2 regions of the Alteromonas naphthalenivorans genome follow, and region 1 is predicted to be linked to the other one. Evidence: predicted binding sites of a transcription regulator. Region 1 holds the regulator's gene; the other holds the start of a gene.

Region 1 (8,292 bases):
ACGGGGAAAAAACTCGAAGACACCCGAAAAAAAGGGCAGATAGCCCGATCCCGAGAGCTATCCACAACCTTAGTGTTAGTGGTCAGTGCCTTTATGTTTTTGTTCGTTGGAGGCTGGATTGCCGAGTCGGTATTTAAGCTGACGCAGCGTATGTTTGTTCTGTCTCGAGATGAAACCTACGATACCACCCATATGTTTGGTGCATGGGGCGAAGCAATTTCGACAGTCAGTGTACCTGTATTGCTTTATATGACGGTGGCCATGTTAGCCGGAATATATGGCTCTATTGCGTTAGGCGGCTACAACTTCACCTGGGAAGGTGCCAAATTTAAAGGCTCTAAAATGAGCCCGCTTAGTGGGTTTAAGCGTATGTTTGGCATGAATGGTTTGGTTGAGTTAATTAAATCTATCGCCAAAGTGGTTGTTATTGTGGGAATGGCGTTAGGCGCACTGCTGTTTTTTGAAGACGAAGCACTGCACCTAGATTTAGAGCTGTACCCGGGGAATATTTTTCACGCGTTAGATATGTTGAAATGGGCCTTTATCATGTTGGTTTGCGGCATGATACCTATTGCACTTATTGATGTGCCTTATCAGATTTATAAGCACAACAAAGAAATTAAGATGACTAAGCAAGAGGTGAAAGACGAGCGTAAAAACTCTGAAGGTGATCCTCTGGTAAAAGGGCGCATCCGTCGCTTGCAGTATCAAGCTGCCACAAAGCGCATGATGCAAGAAGTTCCTCAGGCCGATGTGGTGGTAACCAACCCAACTCATTACTCTGTAGCAATTAAATATGATGACAGTGGTAATCGTGCCCCCGTCGTTGTGGCAAAAGGCACAGATGAATTAGCCATGCATATTCGTAAAATAGCCACCGCCAACGATGTACCGCTTATTCCATCGCCCATGCTAGCCCGAGCCGTTTACTACTCTACAGAGATTGACGGTGAAGTGCCTAACGCCTTGTTTATGGCGGTAGCGCAAGTATTAGCCCATGTTTATCAGTTAAAAGCACACAGAGCGGGTAAAGGAAAACGACCCAAACCGCTTAAGCGTGATTTACCCATACCACCAGAGCTGCGCCGTTAGGGCGCTGCTTTTGGCCTAAATTAGCGTTAAATTTTTTGCTGAAATATCGCTAAAACCAGGGCGCAAAGTGATCCCCTCTTAATTGTAGTTCTGCAAATTGCGCCCCTCCTACTTACGTTTAATCAGTTTTGAATAAAGCTGGCACGGTAGTTGTAATACTCATTGAAAGATAGCGTTAAGCGTCAATTTTCCGATAGAGAGACTCCCTGTAATGCAGTTATCCGGTTACCTTCAGCGATTCGATAAAAGTCAGCTGCAGAACATTACCAGTGGCTTAGGCGCTCCCATTGTTCTTCTTGCCATTATGGGCATGGTTATTCTTCCCATGCCGCCATTTCTGCTCGACGTATTGTTCAGCTTTAATATAGCCCTGTCTTTAGTCATTATTTTGGTGGCAGTATTAACGCAAAAGCCAGTTGATTTCGGTATTTTTCCCCTAGTATTACTTATCGCTACTGTTTTGCGCTTAGCGCTAAACGTGGCCTCTACCCGTGTGGTATTGCTTTATGGGCATGAGGGGGGCGATGCGGCTGGTAAGGTTATCGAAGCATTTGGTGCGGTGGTTATTGGCGGCAACTATGCAGTGGGTGTGGTGGTCTTTGCTATCTTGCTTATTATCAACTTTAAAGTAGTCACCGCCGGTGCTGGGCGTATTTCAGAAGTAAGTGCCCGCTTTACGCTTGATGCCATGCCAGGTAAGCAAATGGCTATTGATGCCGATTTGAATGCGGGTTATATCGACCAAGATCAGGCGCGTGCTCGCCGAGAAGAAATAACCGCCGAAGCAGACTTTTATGGCTCAATGGACGGTGCGTCAAAATTTGTGAAAGGTGATGCGGTCGCCGGACTCTTTATCATGCTTATCAATATTGTGGGTGGCCTTTTTATAGGCATGATTCAACACGGATTAAGTTTTGGTAACGCCATCGAGGTATACACCATTTTAACCATTGGTGACGGTTTGGTGGCGCAAATACCCTCACTGTTACTGTCTGTGGCTACCGCTATTATTGTTACTCGTGAAAACGAAACCCAAGAAATGGGCAAAGAAATACGTAGTCAATTAGGTAACAGCCAAGCCCTTTATATTGCCTCTGGTGTTTTATTTGTCATGGGGATTATTCCTGGTATGCCTCATTTGGCCTTTATTGGGTTTTCAGTGCTTATCGCTGGTTACGCTTATTGGCAGGGTGTTGCGGCTAAACGCGAGGCAGAAAAACCTAAAACCCCAGCGAATATCGTGAAAGATGACACTGTTGCGCCCGAAATAAAAGAGCTTGGGTGGGATGATGTGCAGCACGTAGATACCATCGGTTTAGAAGTCGGGTACCGATTAATCCCCTTAGTAGATAAGTCTCAGGGCGGAGAACTGCTCACTCGTATCAAAGGGGTGCGTAAGAAGTTATCTCAAGAGTTAGGCTTTCTTATTCCACCGGTGCACATTCGCGATAATTTAGATTTAGAACCTAATTTATACACCATTGCGATGTTGGGCGTAACTATTGGCGATGCGCAAATAAGTCACGATGAAGAACTTGCGATTAATCCGGGTCAAGTATTTGGCAAGCTGGAAGGCCGTGCAACCAAAGACCCTGCCTTTGGCTTAGATGCGGTATGGATAAAACCGAATAAGCGTGAGCATGCGCAAACACTGGGTTATACCGTGGTTGATGCTGCTACTGTGGTTGCTACTCATTTAAGTCAATTGCTGACAAACAACGCCTACCAACTACTTGGACATGAAGAAGCGCAGCAGCTTCTAGATATGCTAGCTAAGCAGCATCCTAAACTAGTTGAAGGGTTAGTGCCTGATATTCTGCCGTTAAGCACCATTGTTAAAGTGCTGCAAACCTTGCTGTTTGAAGGAGTGCCTATTCGTGACATGCGTACCATTGTACAAACCTTGAGCGAATACGGCCCGCGTAGCCAAGACCCAGATGTACTAGTGTCTGCGGTACGTATTGCGCTTAAACGCCTAATCACCCAAGAAATTACCCAAGGTGCGAAAGAGATACCCGTCATAACCTTGGCGCCAGAGTTGGAACAGATGTTGCACCAGTCATTACAAGCAGGTGGCGAAGATGGCGCTGGTATAGAACCAGGACTGGCCGATAAGCTGCAAAAATCATTGCAGCAAGCTAGTCAGCAACAAGAATTAGAAGGTGAGCCTGCAGTACTTCTCACTTCCGGTATGTTGCGCCCCGTACTATCTCGCTTCTTAAAGTATTCGGTCGCGGGTTTACATGTACTTTCCTATCAGGAAGTACCCGACGATAAGCAGATAAAAATAGTCAGTTCGGTCGGTCAATAATCTGACACTGGGTGATTGGAGAGTTTTCAATGAAAATCAGACGTTTCTTTGGCAAAGATATGCGAGAAGCTTTAAGCCAAGTTAAAGCGGAATTGGGCAGCGATGCCGTTATCATGTCAAACCGAAAGCTTGCTGACGGTATCGAATTGGTCGCCGCTTACGATAAAGAACCGGAAGCCAAACTGTCGATTAAAAAGCCAGCGCCTAGTGCAGCAGGGCGAGCGAAAGCGGCTGTTCCAAGTCTTAGCGAAATCATCGGTGATGATGGCCCAGATAGCTTAAAAGCGCTGTTGGAAAAACAACATGGTGGCAGTATTCAAAGCCCAGCTTCAGCACCTAGTGCTAACGCTCAGCATGCCAATAAAATTGCATCACACTTAGACTTTTCAGAAGCCTTTATCGACGATGTAGAAGCCAGTCAAGTCGCCTCAGAATTCCCAAGCCATCAAGCGTCAAGTCTTAATGAAAGCATTGATAACAGCAGTGCTCCTCAGTCTGACGAATTATCTCAAATTAAAGAAGAGTTGGCGTCACTACGAAATGTGCTTCAATACCAAGTTGCTGATTTGATGGAAGCAAAAAGTCGTCGTCAGCAGCCTGTACATCATTATTTAATTCAGCGTTTAACCGACATGGGGTTAAGCCAATCATTGGCAGAGCAACTGATTAGTTATACGCCGTCGCATTACAACGAGCGTGACGCTTGGGTATATCTTTTAAACCTATTGGCTAATCGCATTAATGTGACAGGTAACGATATACTTACGCAAAAGGGCGCAGTAGCGTTAGTGGGTCCTACCGGAACAGGTAAAACCACTACAGTTGCTAAATTAGCTGCTCGTTACGCACAGAAATACGGCGCCGACTCCGTTGCCATGATTACGATTGATACCTATCGTATTGCAGCGTTTGAGCAATTAGCCACATATGGAAAAATTATTGGCTGCACAGTGCGTAAAGCACAAAGTAGTGAAGAATTATCAGATTTATTGTTTCAATTACGCCATAAGAGACTAGTGTTAATTGATACGGCAGGCTTTAGTCAACGAGATAGTCGATTAATTAAACAGATAAATCAATTTGATAACGGTCAAATGCAGCCAGTGAAAAAATACCTAGTAGCGCAAGCGAATACCCAATATGCTGCATTACAACGTATTATAGATGCGTACGAAGGGGTGGAACTTAGCGGTTGTATCTTTACAAAGCTTGATGAGTGCTACTCTCTAGGCGAAGTGCTTAGCGCAGCGGTGGAGTACCAGTTACCTGTCAGTTATGTAACAGATGGACAGAAAGTTCCTGAAGACATTAAGATTGCAGAAGCAAAATCTTTAGTATCTGCTGCTGCAAAGCTTTATAAAAAGTACGGTTTGAATCATACTACTAGTAACAATGTGGTTAAAACAGCACGAGCAGTATGATTGATGATCAAGCGAGTAGCTTACGAAAAATGAAGCAATCACGATTAATCAAAGTTATCGCCGTCACCGGAGGTAAAGGTGGCGTTGGTAAAACAAATATTACGCTAAACACAGCTATTGCTATGGCAAAGCAGGGAAAGCGGGTAATGGTATTGGATGCAGACTTAGGTCTGGCCAATGTGGATGTAATGCTAGGATTGCGAGTAGAGAAAAACCTCTCCCACGTATTATCTGGTGAGTGTACCTTGGACGATGTTCTCGTTACGGGTCCTCACGGTATAAAAATAGCACCAGCCACATCAGGTTCTCAATCAATGGCAGAGCTATCACCAACGCAGCATGCAGGACTCATAAGAGCATTCAGCGAGTTGCGCACGCCCATTGATGTGCTTATTGTGGATACCGCAGCGGGTATTTCCGATATGGTGCTAAGCTTCTCCAAAGCCTCCCAAGATATTATGGTGGTAGTGTGTGATGAGCCCACTTCACTTACCGATGCCTATGCATTAATTAAAATTCTTAACCGAGAACACGGTGTCTTTCGCTTTAAAGTGGTCGCTAACATGGTCCGCGATGTTAGAGAAGGTCAGGAACTTTTCAGCAAATTATCTAAAGTAACAGGGCGATTCTTAGATGTTGCGCTAGAATTGGTAGCAACAGTTCCTTTTGACGAGAACATACGCCGAGCAGTACGTAAGCAAACGTCAATTGTAGATGCTTATCCAAGTTCTCCGGCAGCAGTGGCGATTAGCCAGCTAGCAGCCAAAGCAGGATCATGGCCTATACCTGCGCAACCGGGTGGCCATTTAGAATTTTTTATTGAGCAACTAATAGCAGATAAAGCAGTAGGAAGTCAGCGTTGAATAGCAAAGCAGCCGCTTATCAACAGCAAACAGACAAGTCACAATTAGTTGAGCGTCACGCTTCGCTAGTGAAGCGGATAGCACACCACTTAATGGCGAGACTACCAGCCAGTGTTCTTGTCGATGATTTAATCCAGTCAGGTATGATTGGACTGCTAGAAGCTGCACGAAACTTTGACGGTTCCAAAGGGGCAAGTTTCGAAACCTTTGCAGGTATTCGTATTCGTGGCGCCATGCTTGATGAAATAAGAAAAGGTGATTGGACTCCTCGTTCCGTTCATAAAAACGGTAGGGCAATCACAGAAGCCATCTCTCAAGTTGAAGGTGAAACAGGCCGAGACGCGCGAGATGTAGATATTGCAGCTAAAATGAATGTTAGCATGCAAGATTATCATCAAATGCTGAACGAAGTGAATGCCGGAAAATTGGTGGGGATTGAAGACCTTGGGGTTTCTGAAGATGTCATTTCTACAGAAAAAAACCGAGGCAGCGACGCACCGTTAGAAGATTTGATGCAAGGGGCTTTCCAAAAAGCGCTAGCACATGCTATTACTACATTACCCGAACGGGAAGCGATTGTACTTTCTTTATACTATGATGAAGAACTGAATCTTAGAGAAATAGGCGAAGTTCTTGATGTTAGTGAATCGCGAGTAAGTCAAATTCATAGTCAGGCCATGTTAAAACTCAAATCACGAATGAAATCGTGGCAAGTTGACGAAGAATAGAAATTAATAACAATTAACCCCTCATTGGAGGCTATTTTGGATAAAAGTATGAAAATTCTCGTGGTTGACGATTTTTCTACCATGAGACGTATCATAAAGAACCTGCTAAAAGATTTGGGTTTTGCCAATATCCAGGAAGCGGACGACGGTAACACCGCGCTGCCTATGCTACAACAAGGTGATTTTGACTTTGTTGTAACAGATTGGAATATGCCAGGTATGCAAGGTATCGACTTATTACGCGCTATACGTGCCGACGATAAGTTGAAACACCTACCGGTTCTTATGGTGACAGCAGAAGCGAAGAAAGAACAAATCGTTGCCGCAGCGCAAGCTGGTGTGAATGGTTATGTTGTTAAACCTTTCACTGCCGCTACGTTGAAAGAAAAATTAGATAAAATCTTCGAACGTTTAGGTTGATCCAGACGCTCACCAGAGAAATGAGGTTTACTGGATGTCGACAAATGAAAGTGTCTCCATAACGCTCGAAGAAGCCAAAAAATTGGTAGCGTATCTTGAAGAGGGCGATAACGCATCAGCGAACGCTGTCTTAGAAGCTGTTTCGATGAAAGAGTCCATTGAGCTCTTTGCTGAAGTGGGTAAATTAACGCGTCAACTTCATGACTCGTTGAATAACTTCCAAATCGATGAACGTATTAAAAATTTAACCGTTGATGACATTCCTGATGCGCAAACGCGACTGATGTACGTTATCGAAGAAACGGAAAAAGCTGCCAATACCACCATGGACGCAGTTGAAGAGAGTATGCCAATTGCTGAAGTGCTCTCTACCCGTATCGAAAAAATTATGCCGGAATGGAAGAAACTGATGAATCGTCAACTTGAGTTGGGCGAATTCAAAGTTTTATGTGCAGATTTAGACGAATTGCTAGAAGACGGATCGAAACAATCAGCTAAGCTTACATCATTGCTTACCGAAGTGTTAATGGCACAAGGTTATCAAGATCTTACCGGTCAAGTTATTCGCAGAGTGATTGAACTCGTAAAAGAAGTGGAAGATAGCTTAGTTAATATGCTGACGATGTTCGGTGAACCCGAACAGGCGGAGCAAGACAAGCCATTGGAAGCGAAAGTCGAAAAAGTTAACAAGATCGATAGTGTCGAAGCCGAAGGTCCAATTATTGATGCAGACCAACGCGATGATGTGGTATCTGGCCAAGATGACGTAGATGATCTTTTGTCTAGCTTAGGTTTTTAGGGGAGCGGGCGCATGGCGTTTGATGTTGACGAGGATATATTACAGGACTTTCTAGTTGAAGCTGGGGAGATCCTTGAACAATTACAAGAACAGCTCGTTGATCTGGAAAATAATCCTGAAGATGCAGATTTACTGAATGCTATCTTCCGTGGTTACCATACCGTAAAAGGTGGCGCCGGCTTTTTGTCGCTTACCGAATTAGTTGAAATTTGCCATGGTGCAGAAAACGTTTTCGATGTAATGCGAAACGGACAACGTACTCTTACGCCTGAATTAATGGATACCATTCTTCAGGCCACCGATGTAGTAGTCGATATGTTTGAGCGTGTTAAAGCGCAAGAACCACTAATTCCTGCAGACGCAAAGTTAGTTGATTTGCTGCATAAGTTAAGCACCCCAGAAACCCCAGACGAAAACATCTTTGGTGACAGTAGTGAAGCGGCTGAAGTCCCCGCTGCCGAAGAAGAATTCGCGTTAGAAGAAGCGCCTGTACCTGAAGCGCCTGCCGCAAGTAGCGATGGCGGCATCGACGAGATTTCTGAAGATGAATTTGAAGCCTTGCTGGATGAACTTCATGGTTCAAATGCCCCAGGTAAATCTGCGAAAGCAGAACCAAAAGCGGCAGCCCCCGCGGTTGGTGGTTCAGGTGATGATATTA
Region 2 (8,292 bases), 370 kb from region 1:
CGCACAAAACACCGCCAGTAGATGTGGTTTCAGTAGCTACCCTTGAGCGAGTATGCGCGCAGGCGTTCAATCAACGTCGCAAGACAATACGAAACTCGTTAAAAGAAAGTCTTACTGAAACACAAATCAGCGAGCTGGGTATAAACCCAACCGTAAGGGCTGAAGTGCTATCCTTGCAGGATTTCGCCACCATAGCGAATGCAGTATCAGCGTTAGAAGAAGCACAAGAAAATTAAAGTTAGCTTATGAATGAGTCTGAAATTAAGGTGCGGGTGAAAACCCGTCACCTGCCCGAACATCTACCTTCTGATTCGCCACAATTTGCGTTCGCTTATCACGTGACCATTGTGAATGACAGCCAGGAAACGGTACAACTGATTAATCGTTACTGGCAAATTACCGATGCTAACGGTAAAACCTCAGAGGTGAGTGGCTCAGGTGTTGTGGGTAAACAGCCCATATTAAAACCGGGCGAAGATTTTGACTATACCAGTGGTGCAGTACTTGATACCCCGGTAGGAAATATGCAAGGCTATTACGAAATGGAGCGTGAAAATGGAGAACGTTTTCGTGTTCCTATTGAAGTATTCCGTTTAGCGGTTCCCAACATTCTTCACTGATTTTTGAGATTTATGACTTATCGCAACACCTTCGTCGTGGGTGATATTCAAGGTTGTTATAGCGGGCTACAGCAACTGCTAGAAAAAGCCAAATTCTCTGCGGATAAAGATAAACTCTTCGCCGTTGGCGACCTAGTTGCCAGAGGCGAAGACTCCCTAAGCACCTTACGGTTTTTAAAAAGCTTAGGTAGCAGTTTTGAAACAGTACTAGGAAACCATGATCTTCACTTGCTGGCGGTTGCGAACAAAATTCGTAAACCTAAGAAAGCTGACAACCTGCAGCCCTTGCTTGATGCTCCTGATTTAAAAACACTACTCGATTGGCTTCGCCAATTTCCTCTCGCTAAAAAAATCAATGACAATCACACCATCGTACATGCCGGTCTCTACCCTCACTGGAGTACAGACACGCTCGTCAGCTTAAGTGATGAAGTCAGTCAAAAATTACAATCGAAGCACTATGCTGACTTTTTAAAAAATATGTATGGCAACACACCGGCTAAATGGTCTGATAAACTTGAAGGTGAATTGCGAACCCGCTTTATTGTCAACGCGTGCACCAGAATGCGCTTTCTAAACGCAGATACTAGCTTAGAGTTTGAGACGAAAACCCATCCCGCTCAGGCTTCGAAATCTATCGTTCCTTGGTTCAAGGTAGACAACCCCCATCTAAAAGCACAAGAACAAGTACTCTTCGGTCATTGGGCTGCACTTAACAGCGAGACGCAAGATGATCGTTTTGTCGCGCTAGATACTGGGTATATTTGGGGTCAAGAAATGACCATGCTGGATGTCAATACAGGTAAACTCATCAGAGTAAATGCGTAAATGACTTAATTGCTAAAGCAAACTACTAAATCGCAATTTCTTATGCTTTACTTGTTAACTTAATGGCTTACCTGCCGATACTCTGGTTATATACGATAGTCTATAATCCCATTACCGTTCATGTTATACATTTTAATACCTTCCTCTAGGTCATTGAGGTGTATTTTGGACGTAGTGCGGGGTAGTATCGTCACGCAAAAGAATAAAAAATAGTCTAGGAGTTTCAATGAAGATTACAGTAGCCACTCGCGTAGTCGGCGGTTTTGTAGCAATTACTTGTCTACTGATTGTCATTAGCGTTGTTTCGTTGTTTAACCTCAATTCCATTGGTTCAGCAACCGAAGAGGTAAATGACGTTGCGCTTCCTACAGTAGCGGGTAGTAACGCCTTAAAAGCGAACTTCCTAAACATGGGTAGATTGACATTCGAAGCCTATATAGAAGAAGATTTGTCTGGCCTTCAGGAAAAGCGTACAGCGTTCAATCAAAGCCGAGACATGTTCGAAACTGAATATAAGAAGCTTGCGACTGCGGTAGCCGATGAACCTGAACTTCAGAGTAAGTTAAACAGCGTTCGAGCTTCCTTTGACAACTATATTAAGAATGTTGAAGCGGTTTATTTGAACCACCAAAAGTTCATGGATATCCGAAACACCATTGACGACCGTTTAGGTGATGCTGAAGATAACGCTGACGATGCGTCTACTTACCTACTAGACTTTTCTGACCTTGACGCAGTGCAAAGTGACCCAAATCTTAGACGCGCAGCAGATATTGGTAGCCAACTAGAAACCTCATTACTTTCTCTACTTACCGTTTCTTATGAATACGTAAAGACCGAAACTATCGTACGCTCTCAAACCCTGGGTAACGAAGTTGACTTAGTGGTAGATAAGGTTGCTACTTTACTCAGTGATATGAGCCAAGCCGCTGGACAGCGAGACCAGTCTGGTACGCTTAGCGATATTAATGAATTAGTAAACGATGCCCTTAATGCGATTACAGCCAGTGATGGCGTAATGGCGTTGCATGTAGAAAGACTAGAACGCAGAAACGACTCTGAAACCGCGCTGAATGCGTCAGATAAAAACATCGCGAACGGTATTGTTGAACTTGAACAATTACTAGCGCTTGCAGACGCCAAAGCAAAAGACGTCGAAGACCAGGTGAACGGTGCTATTACCACAGGTAACATTATTATCAGTGCAGTGGTTATCCTATCTATCGTGATAGCTATCATTATTGGTTACATAACAGTACGCGCCATTACTCGCCCGCTGTACCGCGTGAACGAGTTGCTTACCGTGGCCGCTTCTGGCGACTTAACTCACCGTTTAGACGACTCAGCAGAAGATGAATTTGGCCTATTAGCTAAAAACTGTAATAACTTGATTGGCAACCTCAAAGAGCTGATTTCAGGAATTAATACCCGTGCAGAGCAGCTTGCCGCGGCATCAGAACAAACCTCAGCCGTTACCGCGCAAACCACGCATTCGATTCAAGATCAAAAGTCGCAAATTGGTCAAGTGGCAACCGCCACTACAGAGATGCACTCTACCTCGCAATTAGTAGTGCAAAACGCTGAAGATACGCTGAGCCAAATTCGTCATGCTGATGCCGAAGCTGAAAATGTACGTCAAATCTCACTTGAGAATAAACGTATTATCGAAATTCTTGCCAAAGACGTACAAGATGCTGCAGATGTTATCAACAAACTTCATCAAGACAGCGCTAGCATCGGGGGTATTCTTGATGTTATCCGCGGCGTGGCCGACCAAACTAACCTACTTGCCTTGAATGCCGCCATTGAAGCTGCCCGTGCGGGTGAGCAAGGTAGAGGCTTTGCGGTAGTTGCCGATGAAGTACGTACGCTAGCGAGCCGAACGCAACAGTCTACGCAAGAAATTAACGCGATGATTGAGGTACTTCAAGCGGGTGCTGAGCGCGCGGTATCAGTAATGAATCAAGGTAAAGAACAAACCGTAGCCTGTGTTGAGCAAACGGAAAAAGCAACTCAAGCGCTTGATATCATCTCTGAAGCGGTACACAAAGCCCACGACGTAAGTTCTCAAATTGAACAATCGGCACGTGAACAAAATACGGTATCACAAGAAATTAGCGAGAAGCTTGAAACTATCGTTAATATTGCTGAAGAAACCACTTCAGGAGCTCAGCAAACTTCTGACTCTAGCCACGAAGTGGCAAGGCTTGCTGAAGAACTACAGCAATCTATCCGTCAGTTTAAGGTATAGAATCTCACTGCGTATTTGGTTTAATTGGATTGGATAGACTTAAATACTTAGCGTTAAATGACAAAGGGAAGGTTAACACCTTCCCTTTTTTGTCTGTGAAAAACACATTACACGCTATTCAAAAAGCGCTTTATGTAAGTCCTTCACTATTTTATCGCTGTCAGTTTCATTCACTAGGAATGACAGATTGTGCGGATTCGCACCGAAACAAATCATGCGCAAGTTAAAGTCAGACACCGCAGCAAAAATCTTGCTAGACACACCAATTGCCGTTTGCATGTGGTTACCGACCACAGTGACTAAGTCGTAACCGTTCTCTACTTTCACATCACAAATAGTTTCAAGCTCTGCAATGGTTTCTTTGTTTAAGCGCTGTGCCACTGAATTGGCAGGGTTGTCTAAGGTAAACGACACCGAAATTTCCGACGTAGTCACCAAATCCACACTTAGCTTGTGCTTAGCGATGATGGCAAAAACCTGCTGTAGGAAGCCCTGAGCATACATCATCTTGGGTGTTTTCACTGTTACCATAACTTGGTCTTTACGGCGAGTAATGGCACGATAAGGTGGTTCTTCAACACAATCGCGAACAATCCAAGTACCGCCTTTTTCTGGCTCTTTGCTTGAACCCACAAACACTTTAATATTTTTACGTAGGGCTGGCTCCATGGTGGCAGGATGCAGTACCTTAGCACCAAATGTCGCCATTTCAGCCGCTTCTTCAAAGCTAAGTTCTGGTAATGGGCGAGCAGCAGCAGTAATTCGTGGATCGGTAGTATAAACCCCAATCACGTCTGTCCATATTTCACAGGCGTCAGCGTCTAATGCTTCTGCTAGAAGCGCGGCAGTAAAATCAGAACCACCACGACCTAAGGTCGTAGTTCGCCCTTCATCATCGGCTCCCACAAACCCTTGTGTAACCACAATGGCATTTTCAATTTCAGGGGCCAGCAACTGCTTTGCCAAAGCTTCAATAGTGTCTATCTGTGGCACTGCTTCACCAAATTCACTGTCGGTGCGCAAGACTTTGCGTACATCGAAGTTCATGGTAGTCACATTTTGTTCAGCTACTTTTTGTTCGGCTAAGACTGCACTGAACATCAATGACGACATGCGCTCCCCCATAGAAAGCAACTGATCTTTCAAATCGTTTCTATGTAAAATCTCTTCGTGGAACGCTAGCGATTTCATTTCATCTAGCAAATCATTTAGCTTGCTTTCAACCGAGCTCTTATCTGCAAGCTTGTTGAGAATGGCAAGTTCAATATCAACAATAGATTGGCAAGTAGATTCTATTTGCTCTTGGGTAAGTGGGCTGTGCGCTAAATTCACCAGGTGGTTTGTCACCCCTGCTGATGCACTTACTACCACGATACGGGTCGCACTGTTTGAGGCAACAATTCGCGCACAGTTTTGCATCACTTCATAGTTCGCAACACTGGTTCCGCCGAACTTGGCGATGGTTAAAGCATTTGCCACGATTTTACTCCGAATTTCTTTTACCGAGCATACTGCTCGATACCGACCGGCGAATTAATTATTCGCACCGGTTTAACGATTAATTTCTATCTGGTCACCCACACGAATGTCATGTGAAGCGAACCACCCTTGGTTCATTTCTAGCGCGTAGAGTACCTCTTTAGTTGCCTGCACTGACGTTAGGTCGTGAGGCTCTAGAGGTTTTATATCTGTAATTACGCCATTTCTGTCGATATAGGCGACATCTAAAGCAACATTTGTATTCTTCATCCACATACTGGCGTATCGCGGCGATGCAAACTTAAAAAACATTCCACAGTCATCACACAGTGATTCTCTGAACATTAACCCTTGAGCACGTTGTTCAAAAGAATGCGCGTATTCCATTTGGTAAAGTTTTCCATCAATCGTTAAAGTAACTTGATCAAACTTTACGCTAGGTTCCATTTGCGCGCTGGCATTTAAAGCGCCATACCCTAGAAGCACAAAAAGCGCGATTGCGATGACAGTAGTTTTAGCCATTAGACATTCCTTTTACCCATAAAAAAAGCCGGACACTTACGGCGCCCGGCTTTGTAGTTTATACACTAAATCAGGCAACATTCAACGTTGGAATGATATTGGCCTTTGCCTCTTCCTCTGCCTTCTTGAAACTTGGCATTTTATCGAAGTTTAAGTAACGGAATACTTCAGACGACATGGAGTTAATTTTGCTCGCATATTCCATGTATTCTTCTGCCGTGGGAATACGGCCAACGATAGCACCTACCGCCGCTAATTCAGCCGACGTAAGGTACACATTCGCCCCGTCACCTAAACGGTTAGGGAAGTTTCTGGTAGAGGTAGACAGCACCGTAGCACCTGCATTTACACGTGCTTGGTTACCCATACACAATGAACACCCGGGCATTTCTGTACGCACGCCCACTCGCCCATAAATGTTGTAGTAGCCTTCTTCCATCAACTGAGCCTTATCCATTTTCGTGGGTGGCGACATCCACAAACGGGTAGGTAGGGTTTTATTGAACTGCTCAAGTAACTTACCGGCCGCTCTAAAGTGACCAATGTTTGTCATACATGAACCAATAAAGACCTCATCTACGTTCTCACCAGCTACTTCTGATAAGGTTTTCGCATCATCAGGATCGTTAGGGCAACAAACGATAGGCTCCTTAATATCGCTAAGGTCTATCTCGATAATTTCTTTGTACTCAGCATCTGCATCGGCGCGCATAAGTTCAGGGTTGGCCAACCACTCTTCCATCTTCTGAGCACGGCGTTCAAGCGTACGTGGGTCACCGTAACCTTCGTTAATCATCCAACGAAGCATAGTGATGTTTGAGTTCAGGTATTCAGCAATAGACTCTTCTGAAAGGTTAATACTGCAGCCCGCCGCAGAACGCTCTGCCGATGCATCAGATAATTCAAATGCTTGCTCTACCGTTAGGTGTTCCAGCCCTTCAATTTCAAGTACGCGACCAGAGAACGCATTAATTTTGCCTTTCTTCTCTACGGTAAGTAAGCCTTGCTTAATACCGTATAACGGAATGGCGTGTACTAAATCACGCAGGGTAATGCCCGGCTGCATTTCGCCTTTAAAACGAACCAGAATGGATTCAGGCATATCAAGGGGCATCACACCGGTTGCTGCAGCAAAAGCCACTAAGCCAGACCCTGCTGGGAATGAAATGCCCAATGGGAAACGGGTGTGTGAATCGCCACCGGTACCTACTGTGTCTGGCAACAACATGCGGTTTAACCAGCTGTGAATAATGCCGTCGCCGGGGCGAAGGGATACTCCGCCTCGGTTCATCATGAAGTCTGGCAAGGTATGCTGAGTTTCAATATCAACAGGCTTAGGGTATGCCGCGGTATGACAAAACGACTGCATGGTTAAGTCGGCAGTGAAACCAAGACAGGCTAAGTCTTTTAGCTCATCTCGCGTCATAGGGCCTGTAGTATCTTGCGAACCAACGGTGGTCATCTTAGGTTCGCAATAGGTGCCGGGGCGAATGCCTTCTACGCCACATGCTTTACCTACCATCTTCTGGGCAAGAGTGTAGCCCTTACCGGTATCGGCAGGTTGTTCTGGCGTGCGGAACAAATCTGTTGCGCCTAAACCTAATGTTTCTCGTGCTTTTTCAGTGAGCGCGCGGCCAATAATAAGGTTGATTCGACCACCAGCGCGTACTTCATCTAAAATGACTTTAGATTTGTATTCGTACTCAGCTAACACTTCACCTGTTTCATGGTTGGTAATTTTGCCTTCAAACGGGTAGATGTCGATAACATCGCCCATATTCATTTTTTCTACATCAGCTTCAAAAACCAAGGCCCCAGCGTCTTCCATAGTATTGAAGAAAATGGGTGCTACTTTGCTGCCAATACATACACCGCCGCCGCGCTTATTTGGCACGCCAGGTAAATCTTCACCAAAGAACCACAGCACTGAGTTGGTGGCCGATTTACGTGAAGAGCCGGTTCCTACCACATCTCCTACAAAGGCAACGGGATAACCTTGGTTTTTTACATCTTCGATTTGCTTCATTGGGCCTTTAACACCATGCTCTTCTGGCTCTAAGCCATCACGGGTCATCTTATAAGCGGCTAAGGCGTGAAGAGGAATGTCTGGGCGCGACCACGCATCTGGGGCGGGAGACAAGTCGTCGGTATTGGTTTCACCGGTTACTTTAAATACAGAGTAAGTGATTTTATCGTCCATTAATTTACGCGAGGTAAACCACTCACCTTCTGCCCACGACTTAATAATGTCAGTGGCAAATTCATTTCCGGCTTTGTGTTTTTCTTCAACATCATGGTAGGCGTCAAACATAAGCAGCGTGTGCTTAAGTTCTTTAGCCGCTAGTGGCGCTAGGCCCTCATCGTCGAGAAGCTCAACTAATGTCACGATGTTGTAGCCACCATGCATGTTGCCTAGAAGCTCAATGGCCTTTTCTTTTGAAATTAACGAGCAGCTGTCCTCGCCTTTAACGATAGCACTTAGGAAACCGGCTTTAACGTAAGCGGCCTCATCTACGCCAGGTGGAACACGTTCAGACAACAATTCTAGTAGATTGTCTGCTTCGCCTTCTGGTGGATTTTTAATTAACTCAA

Evidence for each region. The regulator FliA, encoded in region 1, starts transcription of late flagellar genes. The targets are predictions, from matches to a motif close to CTAAAGNTNNNNNNNNNNNNGCCGATA.
Region 2: the regulator FliA is predicted to act here: its motif matches at 1,502-1,528, upstream of AMBT_RS14590 (HAMP domain-containing methyl-accepting chemotaxis protein).

Annotation. Positions count from the first base shown of each region.
Region 1 covers NC_015554.1:2,968,543-2,976,834, reverse strand. Annotated here, with positions in the region: gene flhB (flagellar biosynthesis protein FlhB) at 1-1,092, shown strand, start outside; gene flhA (flagellar biosynthesis protein FlhA) at 1,304-3,403, shown strand; gene flhF (flagellar biosynthesis GTPase FlhF) at 3,433-4,824, shown strand; gene AMBT_RS13005 (MinD/ParA family protein) at 4,821-5,687, shown strand; gene AMBT_RS13000 (RNA polymerase sigma factor FliA) at 5,684-6,415, shown strand; gene cheY (chemotaxis response regulator CheY) at 6,452-6,835, shown strand; gene AMBT_RS12990 (protein phosphatase CheZ) at 6,870-7,634, shown strand; gene AMBT_RS12985 (chemotaxis protein CheA) at 7,647-8,292, shown strand, end outside.
Region 2 covers NC_015554.1:3,337,677-3,345,968, forward strand. Annotated here, with positions in the region: gene rsmA (16S rRNA (adenine(1518)-N(6)/adenine(1519)-N(6))-dimethyltransferase RsmA) at 1-236, shown strand, start outside; gene apaG (Co2+/Mg2+ efflux facilitator ApaG/CorD) at 246-620, shown strand; gene AMBT_RS14585 (symmetrical bis(5'-nucleosyl)-tetraphosphatase) at 633-1,448, shown strand; gene AMBT_RS14590 (HAMP domain-containing methyl-accepting chemotaxis protein) at 1,675-3,699, shown strand; gene lysC (lysine-sensitive aspartokinase 3) at 3,814-5,178, opposite strand; gene AMBT_RS14600 (DUF192 domain-containing protein) at 5,251-5,700, opposite strand; gene acnB (bifunctional aconitate hydratase 2/2-methylisocitrate dehydratase) at 5,771-8,292, opposite strand, start outside.